Regions from separate parts of the Streptomyces sp. VTCC 41912 genome, predicted to be linked through region 1. Evidence: riboswitches for the same ligand, from Rfam matches in the RefSeq annotation. Region 1 holds a riboswitch; the other holds the start of a gene.
What was found. Region 1 has a riboswitch for magnesium ahead of ACJ6WD_RS00285 (NRAMP family divalent metal transporter). Riboswitches for the same ligand answer to the same signal wherever they lie in the genome.
Positions count from the first base shown of each region.

Region 2: another riboswitch for magnesium. It lies ahead of ACJ6WD_RS14510 (NRAMP family divalent metal transporter); the one in region 1 lies ahead of ACJ6WD_RS00285 (NRAMP family divalent metal transporter).

Region 1 is NZ_JBJMAB010000001.1:56,349-62,067, forward strand. Features, by position in the region: gene pls (epsilon-poly-L-lysine synthase Pls) at 1-2,020, opposite strand, end outside; gene ACJ6WD_RS00280 (DUF1345 domain-containing protein) at 2,469-3,248, opposite strand; M-box (ykoK) riboswitch at 3,401-3,571, shown strand; gene ACJ6WD_RS00285 (NRAMP family divalent metal transporter) at 3,870-5,525, shown strand; gene ACJ6WD_RS00290 (MgtC/SapB family protein) at 5,587-5,719, shown strand, end outside.
Region 2 is NZ_JBJMAB010000008.1:91,012-96,730, forward strand. Features, by position in the region: gene ACJ6WD_RS14490 (hypothetical protein) at 1-367, opposite strand, end outside; gene ACJ6WD_RS14495 (winged helix-turn-helix domain-containing protein) at 419-883, opposite strand; gene ACJ6WD_RS14500 (hypothetical protein) at 1,091-1,351, opposite strand; gene ACJ6WD_RS14505 (hypothetical protein) at 1,455-1,802, opposite strand; gene ACJ6WD_RS14510 (NRAMP family divalent metal transporter) at 1,905-3,548, opposite strand; M-box (ykoK) riboswitch at 3,855-4,028, opposite strand; gene ACJ6WD_RS14515 (SDR family NAD(P)-dependent oxidoreductase) at 4,165-4,698, shown strand; gene ACJ6WD_RS14520 (fasciclin domain-containing protein) at 5,049-5,708, opposite strand.

The DNA.
Region 1 (5,719 bases):
GTGCGCCGAGGGCGCAGCGCATCGGGGCGCTGTAGAGCACCACCCAGCCGACGACGATCAGCCACCACGCGGTGTGCGGGGCCCAGACCTGCGGGGCGAGCAGGCCGAGGATGTTGTCCGCGAGCGCGAGCCCGACCAGTCCGCGCAGGCCGGCGATGCCGTACAGGCCGGTCTGGACGAGGAGTTGGACGAGTCCGGTGCGGCGCGGGACGGGGCGGACCGGGCGGACCTCGTCCACCGGGCCGCCGAGCGAGTCGAGGTGCTCGGCCATGTCGCGCAGCACCGGGTGGCGGTAGAGGTCGGCGACCGAGACGCCGGGGTGGTGGATGCGGAGCTGGGACGCCATGCGGGCGGCGACCAGGCTGGTGCCGCCGAGGGAGACGAAGTCGCTGTCCGGGCCGGGCCGGACGCCGAGGAGTTCCTCCCAGATCCCGGCGACCCGGGCGGCGGTGCCGTCCAGCGCCGCGGCCGGATCGCCGGTGGCGGAGTCGACCGGGGCGGACGGCAGGGGCCAGGGCAGCGCCTTGCGGTCGACCTTGCCGGAGGTCCGGGTGGGCAGGGACTCGACCTCCGCGAGGACCGGGACCAACTGCGCGGGCAGGCGTTCCTGGAGCAGTGCGCGGGCCTTGTCCTGCTGGAAGCTGGAACCGTCGGCGGTGCGCTGCTCGGGGACGACGTAGCCGACCAGCACCTGGGTGCCGGCCGGCGTCGTCTGGACGGCCGCGGCGGCCCCGCGGACGCCGGGCAGGGCGGCCAGGGCGGCGTCGATCTCGCCCAGCTCGATGCGGCGGCCGCCGAGTTTGATCTGGTCGTCGGCGCGGCCGACGAAGAGCAGGCCCTCGGGTTCGGCCCGGACCAGGTCGCCGGTGCGGTAGACGCGGGCGGCCCCCAGGGCGTCATCGGGCCGGAACCGTTCGGCGTCCTTGGCGGGGTCGAGGTAGCGGGCCGTGCCGACGCCGCTGATCAGCAGTTCGCCCTCGGCGCCGAAGGGCACCGGCTGCCCGGTGCGGTCGACGACGGCGAGCTGCCAGCCCTTCAGGGGCAGGCCGATGCGGACCGGCTCGCCCGGCAGCAGGCGGGCGGCGCAGGCGACGACGGTGGTCTCGGTCGGGCCGTAGGTGTTCCACATCTCGCGGCCGGGTCCGGCGAAGCGGTCGACGAGCCCGGCCGGGCAGGATTCGCCGCCGACGATCAGCAGGCGGACCCGGCGCATCGCCTCGTCCGGCCAGAGCGCGGCGAGGGTGGGCACGGTGGAGACGACGGTGATGCCGCGCTCGACGAGCCAGGGGCCGAGTTCGTGGCCGGCCCGGACCAGCGCGCGGGGTGCGGGCACCAGGCAGGCGCCGTACCGCCAGGCGAGCCACATCTCCTCGCAGGAGGCGTCGAAGGCGACGGACAGCCCGGCCAGCACCCGGTCGCCGGGGCCCAACGGCCGGTCCTGGCAGAACAGGTCGGCCTCGGCGTCGACGAAGGCGGCGGCGGAGCGGTGGCTGACCGCCACGCCCTTGGGCGCGCCGGTCGAACCCGAAGTGAAGATGATCCAGGCGTCGTCCTGGGGGCCCGCGGAACGCGGGTCGCCGAGGGGCCGGGCCGGGCCGGGCAGCGGGCCGTCGGGGCCGAGGACGGCGCAGACGGCGGCCTCGCGGAAGACGGTGGCGGCCCGCTCGTCGGGGTCGTCGGCGTCGACCGGCACATACGCCGCTCCGCTGCGCAGGACGGCGAGGATGGACAGGTACAGCTCGGCGGTCCCGGAGGGGACGCGGACTCCGACCCGGTCGCCGGGACCGACGCCACGGTCCCTGAGCTGCCGTGCGCGGCGTTCGATCTCGATACACAGGTCGCGGTAGGTGAGCGCCTCGGAGCCCGTGTCCAGGGCGATCGCCTGGGGATGTGCGGCGGCGGTGGCATCGAGCACGTCGAGCAGGGTCCGCGGGGCCGGGGTGCCGGCGGTGCGGTACAGAGCCTGTTGGGGCGCTGGCTCGGACGGCTCGAAGGACGATTCGAGAAGGGGCGACGACATCGATATGCCTCTGTTCGGTGCCGGTGGGTGGATGACCCTCGGACGTTCGCCCCTAGAGATGTCGCTGCTCAGGCAGCGGGTTCGCCTGCCGGGCGGTCTGTTCCGCAATTCGAACGTGCTGTGAAAGCGGCCATCGGGCGCTTGGGCAGGCGGCACCGGGAAAGCGGCCGCGGCACCTGACCACGGCGTGGGAAAAAATTGACTCCGGCCGGGGATTGTTTTCGGCACCGCTTCCCCGCGCCGATAAAACCGCAGGTCAGGACCGTGATCCCGATCGGTCACGGGTCAACCGGTCAAGCCTTGTCTAAATGATTGCGCAACTGAGCACATATTCATCGACTTCTCACGCCGACCTCATCGCGGTGTCATGACACGGCCATACCCTCGCCGTGCGTCCGGTACACCCCGAGACACCCGCGGACGTCGACCAACGGGGCACCAGCGCGGCCTACTTGAGGATGTTCACGGCCCGGGCCACCACCAGGACGACGGTCAGCAGCGAGACCGCCGACTGCACCAGCATCAGCAGCTTCGCCCAGCGGGTCAGCGGCATCACGTCGGTGGGGCTGAAGGCGGTGGCGTTGGTGAACGACAGGTACAGGTAGTCGGCGAACTGCGGCTCCCAGTGCTCCGGGGCCAGCTCCGGCGTCGCCATCTGCGGGAAGAGGAAGTCCGGGTAGCGGCGCACCGCGTGGACCCGGGCGACCGGCCCGCCGCGGTCCCACTCCCAGTACCAGAGCGCGAAGACGATGACGTTGGTGGCCCAGATGCTGCCGCCGGTCGCCAGCAGCGGTCCGGCGTCGCCGCCCTCCGTGCCGCGGACCAGGCCGATCACCAGGTGCACCGCGGACCAGCCGTTCGCGGTGCTGATCATCGCGATCAGCGCCAGCCCCGCCCACCGGTAGAGCCACGAGACCCGCTCGATGCGGTACGGGTCGGCCAGCACCAGCACGAGCAGCAGCGCGATCTCCAGCCCCGGCAGCAGCCACTCCGGATGGATCGCCAACCGCTCCGGCAGCAGCCACTGCAACGCCGCCGCCAGCAGCACCGCGCACGTCGAGGGCCAGCGGGGCTCACCGCGGGTGACCCGCCGCCAGGCCGGGCGCAGCAGGTGCCCCGCCTCCGCCACCCCCGCGGCGGCGGGCGCCAGCAGCGCCTCGATGCGGTCCAACCGCTCGGCTTCGGTACCGGATTCGCCCGGCGTGCCGGGCTCGGGGTCCTGGGACATGCGGCTCATGCTCACCCGAGGTCGGCGCGGTGTCCAGCACGTCACAGCGGGGCGGCCGGGCGGTCCGCCGAGGGGTTAAGAGTCGGTCAAAAACTTGCACGATTGCGCAAGTATCCCTCGACTGGGTCTAGACTCCTAGAGGTTTGACGAAGCACGCACCTCGTTCGGTGAGGCGTCGTCACGGACACAGGCCACTGATCCCACCCGTCGAGAGACGCTCCGGATCAGGACAGGTCTCCCCGGCCCAAGGGGTGACTCCAAGTGGCTGCCCCACCCGGGGCTACGCCGTGACGTGCCAAAGCTCTGACGAGTGGGGGTGAGCCGGTCGACGGTGACCGGCCGCTCCTTGCCGGATCGACGACGGCGCGTCCCGTGCGCCCCGGCCGGAAGGAGGCGAGAGACATGGATTGCAGTAGTCCGGGCCATCATCGGCCCCACCTCCGCTTGCCCTCGCATTCTTCCGGCACGCGGTAGCCACCTTCCCTGCGCGGCCTCCCCGCCGCACCACGCCCCCGTACGGCCACCCGCCGACACGGGTCGCCGTGCTGCGCCCCCGCGCAGGGAAGACGGCTGCCTCGCGCCCCCAACACCTCCCCCGCCCGGGGGACTTGGGAGGTCGCCATGACCGAGACCACCGTCCGCGCCACGGCCCCGGCACCGCACCCCACCGCCGTGCTCGACGACGCGCACACCGGTGACATCCGCGGCGCGCTCGGCACCATCCGGCACGACGACACCGCCCCGCGCCGGGGCCTGTCCGCCAAGCTCAAGACCCTGCTCGCCGTCGTCGGCCCCGGCCTGATCGTGATGGTCGGCGACAACGACGCCGGCGCCTTCACCACCTACGGCCAGGCCGGCCAGAACTACGGCACCCACCTGCTGTGGACCCTGCTGCTGCTCGTCCCGGTGCTCTACGTCAACCAGGAGATGGTGCTCCGGCTCGGCGCCGTCACCGGAGTGGGGCACGCCCGGCTCATCCTGGAGCGGTTCGGGAAGTTCTGGGGCGCCTTCTCCGTCATCGACCTGTTCCTGCTCAACGCGCTGACGCTGGTCACGGAGTTCATCGGCATCACCCTGGCCGCCGGGTACCTGGGACTGCCCAAGGTCGGCGCGGTCCTGCTGGCCGCGGCCGTCATCATCGCCTCCGCCTTCACCGGGTCGTTCCGCAGGTTCGAACGGATCGCGATCGCCCTGTGCGCGGCGTCCCTGCTGCTCGTCCCGCTGTACTTCCTGGTCCACCCGTCCACCGGCCAGATGGCCCACGACTTCGTCGTCCCGCACCTGCCCGGCGGACCCGGCGGACCGTCCGCGGTGATGCTGCTGATCATCGGCATCGTCGGCACCACCGTCGCCCCCTGGCAGCTCTTCTTCCAGCAGTCCTACGTCATCGACAAGCGGATCACCCCGCGCTTCATGGGCTACGAGAAGGCCGACCTGTGGATCGGCATCGCCATCGTGGTGCTCGGCGCCGCCGCCCTGATGGGGTGCACCGCCGCCGCCTTCGCCGGCACCGCGGGCGAAGGAGCCTTCACCGACACCGCCGGCATCGCGCACGGCCTGGCCGCCCACGCCGGCAAGCTCGCCGGGGTGCTGTTCGCCGTCGCCCTGCTGGACGCCTCGATCATCGGCGCCTTCGCGGTGTCGCTGTCCACCGCGTACGCCATCGGCGACGTCTTCGGCATCCGGCACTCCCTGCACCGCGGCGTCGGCGGCGCCAAGGGCTTCTACGCCGTCTACGCGGGTCTGGTCGCCGCGGCCGCCACGATCGTGCTGATCCCCGGGTCGCCGCTGGGCCTGCTCACCGAGGGCGTGCAGACCCTGGCCGGGGTGCTGCTGCCGTCCGCCTCCGTCTTCCTGCTGCTCCTGTGCAACGACCGGGCGGTGCTCGGCCCGTGGGTCAACGGCCCCCGCACCAACGCCTTCACCGCCGCCGTCGTCGGCGTCCTGGTCACCCTCTCGGTGATCCTCACCGCCGCGGTGCTCTTCCCGGACATCGACGCGGGCAGCATCCTCACGCTCATGGCGGGCTGCGGCGCGGCCGGGGTGCTGGCGCTCGGGTACGCGGAACTGCGGCGGCGCCGCAAGGGCTGGGCGCGCGGCAGGCGTCCGGTGGACCGCGCCGGCCGCGAGGACTGGCGGATGCCGCCCCTGGCGGAGCTGACCCGGCCGGTGCTCTCCACCGGGCACAAGATCGGCCTGACCGCGCTGCGGACGTACCTGCTGCTCGCCATGGTCCTGGTCGTCATCAAGCTCGTCCAAGTGGCGCTCGGCCAGTGAGGTTTCCGGCCCGCCGCCGGCACCCGTCCCCCACCCTATCCGTTCCCGAGGAGGTGCTCCCATGCACACCCTGACCGTCGTCGACTTCCTCGTCCGACTCGCCACCGGCGTGGCCTGCGGAGCGCTCATCGGTGTCGAGCGCCAGTGGCGCGCCAGGATGGCGGGACTGCGCACCAACGCCCTGGTCGCGGCCG
Region 2 (5,719 bases), on a different contig from region 1:
GACAGCATGCATCGGCCGTGCCCCTTCCCCGCTGGTGTGCGTGGGTGTCGGGCAGCGGGGTGCGGCACAGGTGCCAGTGCAGATCGCGGACGTACGGCACGCGGGAGAGCTGGTCGACGAGGTGGTCCAGGGGGCCGGTGTCCGGACCGTCCAGGGTGACCGTCGCCCGCAGGTGGACGGTGGCGCCGTGCCGGATGGCGTGCAGGGCTTGGAGGTGGGTGCCGGGTCTGCTGAGGGCCAGCAGGCACAGCGCGCGTATCTTGGCTGCCGCCTGGTGGTCGCAGTGGATGTGGATCGTGGCGGGCGTCGGGGCCGGGAGGGTGGGCGGTCCGTTCTTCCTCGTATGCGTGCGGGGCAGGAATCGCATGGGTACCTCGTGGGTCACGTCCGGTCGGGAAGCGGCGGGAGGGGGAGGGGGTCAGGCGGTGTTCCCGGAGCGGTTTCCGGACAGCGGCTGCGGGTCCAACGCGTAGCCGCTGCGATGCACGGTGCGGATCAGCGCCCGGTGGTCGGGGCCGAGCTTGCGGCGCAGGCGGGCGATGTGGACGTCTACGGTGCTCAGGTCGCCCATGGGTGCCTGCTGCCACACCAGTTCCATCAGCCGGCGCCGCGTGTGGATGCGGTCGGGATAGGCGGCGAGATGGGCGATCAACTCGAACTCCATACAGGTGAGGGGGAGTTGATGGCCTTCGATGGAGGCGCGTCGGATCGCGCAGTCGACGACGAGGCCGTCCACGCGGTACACGGGAGCCTGGGGCGGCTCCGTGGCCTCGGGGGTGTGCGGTGACCGCGCGACGGGCCAGGTCGTGTCCCGCGCTCGTGGTGCGGGCGGGTTCGCTCGGTCGTGGTGGACGCGGTCTGCCGTGCGGTGGCTCAAGGTCATGTCGTTTCCTGTCGGCTCGGTGTGTTGAGGACAGTCGTGCGTGGGGCGTCGGGCACCGCAGGCGGCGCCGGCTCGGGGTGCTGGTACGGCACGGCGGGCAGCGCTCACCTGCCCGCAGGAGCGGGCCGGATGGGGGAGCGGTGCCATGGCCTCTCCGGGCAGGGAAGCAGGCGCGGGTTCCCTACGGGTGCGGCGTTCGCGGAGCCGCTAGTGCCAGGTGGCTTCGAGGCGGGGCCGGCCATCGGGGCCCGTGACGGTGTGCCAGTGGGCGTGCAACCCAGTGGGTCGCTCCCGGCTGGTCGCCCCGGTCGCGGACGCCGGACGGGGCAGTGCGCGGACAACGGTGCTGTCGAGAGGACTGTCCGCGATGCGCCGCAGCACTGCGGAGAGCGAGTCGCGTACGACGCGGCGGGTGTTCCCGCGGCGCAGGGCGGGGCGGTGGATGTGGACAGCGGTGAAGACGGACATGCGGGAGTCACCTCCGTGGGGCGGCGCGCTGTCGGCGTAGGACAGGCATGGCCGGGGGCGAGTGAACGATGCGGTGGTGTGCGGGCTTCGGCGCCCGCGGGAGCTACGGAGCGTGTCCGGCTCGGGTGGCGGAGGAGGCGGCCTCGGTGAGGCGGTCGGCCGCGGGCAGCGGCAGGTCGGCGAAGCGGGCGAGCCAGTGAGCGTCGTGGCCCTGCTGGGCGAGGAGGTAGGCCAGGTGCACGCGCGGTTCGTACCTGGCGTGCGGGTCGCGGGGAAGGGGGCAGGTACTGGGGCCGTCGAGCAGGTACTCCCGCTCGGTGCCGTCCTTCAGGGCCAACTGCACCCGCGGGCAGATGTGGCCGGTGGGGCTCGGGTCAGGACGTTCGTCGGTGGCGTGGTGGCGCCGCCGGGCCGGTGCGGTGAGCTTGGTGAGGTGCGGAAGAAGGCGCATGGGTGCCCTCCCCTCTCCGTGAGGGGTCGGTGGGGTGGCGGCGGGCGGGGAGGTCCCGCCGCCACCCCGGCACGGGAGTGGTCGGTTGTCGACGTGCGGGGGTCAGTTGCCGAGGGCAACCTGGACGATCTTGATGACGACCAGGACCGCCGCGACCAGCAGGTAGGTGCGCAGGGCTCCCATACCGATCTTGCGGCCGGTGGACATGACGGGGCGGGTCAGCGTCTCCAGCGGCGGCATCCGCCACGAGTCGCGGCCGGTGCGGTCGATGGGGTCTTCCTTGGTGGCGGTGCGCCGGCGGGTGAAGGCGTAGCCGGCGGCCAGCACTCCGGCGACACCGCAGCCGGCCATGATGTCGAGGATGGCGGCCGCGCTGATGTCGGGGAAGAGCACCGAGGCGGTGAGGATGATCGACAGTGACACCAGGACGCCGACGACCGCCGCGGTGAAGGCGTTGGTCTTGGGCCCGTTCACCCACGGTCCGAGGACCTGCTTGTCGTTGCAGAGCAGCAGCAGGAAGACGGAGGCGGAGGGCAGCAGGACCCCGGCGAGGGTCTGCACGCCCTGGGTGAGCAGACCGAGCGGGGAGCCGGGGATGAGCACGATGGTGGCCGCGGCGGCGACGAGGCCGGCGTAGACGGCGTAGAAGCCCTTGGCGCCCTTGATGCCCCGGTGCAGGGAGTGCTTCATCCCGAACACGTCACCGATCGCGTACGCGGTGGACAGCGACACCGCGAACGCGCCGATGATCGAGGCGTCCAGCAGGGCGATCGCGAAGAGGACACCGGCGACCTTGCCGGCCTTGGCCGCGATGCCGTTGATCAGGCCCGCGGTGTCGGTGAAGTTGCCGAAGCCCTTCGTCCCGGCGAACGCGGCGGCGACCAGGCCCATCAGGGCGGCGGCGCCGATGACGACGACGGCGATGCCGATCCACAGGTCGACCTTCTCGTACTTCATGAAGCGCGGGGTGATGCGCTTGTCGATCACGTAGGACTGCTGGAAGAACAGCTGCCAGGGCGCCACGGTGGTGCCCACGATCCCGATGATCAGCAACATGACGGTGGCCAACTCGCCGCTGCCGCCGGGGATGACCGGGGTCACGAAGTCGTGGGCCATCTGCGACGTCTTGGGGTGGAGCAGGAAGTAGAGCGGGACCAGGAGGAGCGAGGCGGCGCACAGGGCGACGGCGATCCGCTCGAAGCGGCGGAAGGACCCGGTGAAGGCGGAAGCGATGATGACGGCCGCGGCCAGGATCACCGAGGCCGTCTTCGGCAGCCCCAGGTAGTCGGCGGCCATGGTGATGCCGATGAACTCGGTGACCAGCGTCAGGGCGTTGAGCAGGAACAGGTCGATGACACTGAACGCGCCCCAGAACTTCCCGAACCGCTCCAGGATCAGGCGCGCGTGCCCCACTCCGGTCACCGCGCCGAGACGCAGCACCATCTCCTGGTTGACGTACAGGACGGGGACGAGCAGGAGCAGGGTCCACAGCAACTGCGTGCCGTAGTTCTGTCCGGCCTGGCCGTACGTGGCGAAGGCGCCGGCGTCGTTGTCGCCGACCATCACGATCAGGCCGGGGCCGACTATCGCCAGCAACGTCTTGAGTTTGGCGGACAGGCCCCGGCGTTCGCCGGTGTCGTCGTGCTTGATGGTGCCGAGCGCACCGCGGATGTCGCCCACGTGCGCGTCGTCGAGGACTGCGCTGCGCGGTGCGGGAATGGTCTTGTCGCTGATCAGGCTGGTCATGGCGAGCCTCCCAATTCCCCCGTTGGGGAGCGGTGTTGAGGGCGCGCGGGAGCCGTCCCGTTGCGAGCGCGCAGCCCGGACACCCGGGACGGCGAAGGCCGTACGGGTGTCTGGGGCGTGGCGGCGCGTGCGCGTGGGAGAGGTGGTTACCGCGTACCGGAGGTCGAGAAGGACATGCGAATCCGGATGACGGGCCTACTGTGGCCCGGACTACTGCAACTGCAGTCCATGTCTCTCGCCTCCTCCCGGCCGGAGCGCACGTGGGCGCTGGACGACGCGGCAAGGAGCAGACCGGTCCCGATGACCGGTTCACCCCAACTCGTCAGAGCTTTGGCACTGCACGGCGTATTCCGCTTGTGGGGGAAGCCACTTGGGGTCACCCCTTAGGCCGGGGAGACCTGTCCTGAACCTGGGCGTCTCTCGACGTCGTCGGGTCAGTGGCCTGTGTCCGTGCAGACGCCTCACCGAACGAGGTGCCTTCTTCAAACCTCCAGAAGCATAACGGCATAGTTGCGAGATCACGCAACTGCTTGGCGAAGTCTTGACGCGCCTCGCCACGGAACCTGTTCAGGAAGGACGCTGGATCGTCGGGCGCATCCCGCTCCACGGTGGCCCCATGAGCGCTCACTCGGAGGCCGCCGTCGCGCTCGTCACCCGCGCCGTGCTGCCCGTCATGCGGGCCCAGCGCTCCGGGCACGTCCTCACCCTCTCCTCCCTCGCCGGAGCGGTCGGCGTCGACTTCTGCGTCGCCTGCTCGGCCGCCAAGTTCGGAGTCGAGGGCTTCATGGGATCCCTGCACCACGACGTCGCACCCTTCAACATCCACACCACCATCGTCGAGCCGGGCTTGTTCCGCACCGAACTCCTCGTGGACGCCTCCACCACCTACGCCGAGGGCTCCATCGACGACTACGCCGAGCGCACCGCCGCGACCGAGAAGGTCTGGGAATCCATGAACGGTGGGCAGAGCGGCGACCCCGCCAAGCTCGCCGACGCCCTGCTCAAGGTCGCCGACCTGCAAGCGCCCCCGCTGCGGTTCGTCGCCGGCGACGACTGCCTCCAGGCCGTCGAGACCAAGGCCAAGACACTCCTGGCACAGGTCGACGCCTCCCGAGCGCTGGGTTCCGGCCTGAACCACGACGACGCCTGAGCCCCGCGTCCACAACCACCGAGGAAAAGTCATGGAACACGTCACCCACCCCCCACCACGAAGGCCCCGGCCGAGCGCTTCACCGGCGATGTCTACCTCAACCTCGTCGAAGCCCCCGCGGAGCCCGCACGCCTGGCTGTCGGCCTGGTGCGCACCCCCGGCGCCCGCACCCACTGGCACTCCCACGCCAACGGCCAGCTCCTCTACGTCACCGACGGCGTCGGCCTGGTCGGCACCCGCGGGGCGTCATCGACCCCCGTGAACCGCACGTTGCTGTCTCCCACCCCTGCTGCGGCCGCCGTCCCCCGGGCGCCCCGGCATGCACCAGGGCACCCGTGCTCAGGCTCCGGTCAGCTCTTGGGCAGCAGGACGGTGTCGATGATGTAGACGGTGGCGTTGGCGGTCTGCACGTTGCCGCAGACGACCTTGGCGGAGCCGTCGACCGTGTAGTTCGCGCCGGAGCCGGACGTGGTGAGCTTGTTCTTCGCCAGCGTCTCGTACGAGCCGTCAGCGAGCTTGGCCGGGGCGAGCTTCTCGCCGACGACGTGGCCGGTGAGGACCTTGGTCAGCATCGCCTTGTCAGCCAGGACCTTGTCCAGCTGGGCCTTGGGGATCTTGTTGAAGGCGTCGTTGGTCGGTGCGAAGACGGTGATGTTCTTGGCGCTGTTGAGGGTGTCGACCAGGCCGGCCTTCGTGACGGCGGTGACCAGGGTGGACAGGGCCGGGTTGTGGGAGGCGGCGGTGGCGACCGGGTCCTTGGCCATGCCGTCGAAGCTGCCCTTGCCGTCCTTCGGGACGGCCGAGCAGGCCGGGCCGAAGGGCTTGGCCATGGTGTTCATGTCGCCGCCGGTGTCGCTGCCCTTGGTCGGCTTGGCCGCGGCAGAGGACGTGTCGGACGCCTTGTCCTTGCTCCCGGCGCCGTTGTCGCCGGAGCAGGCGGCCAGTGCGACCGGCAGCACGGCGGCGGCGGTCACGGCGAGGACGGTACGGCGGATACGCAGGGTGTTCACAGGGTTCTCCC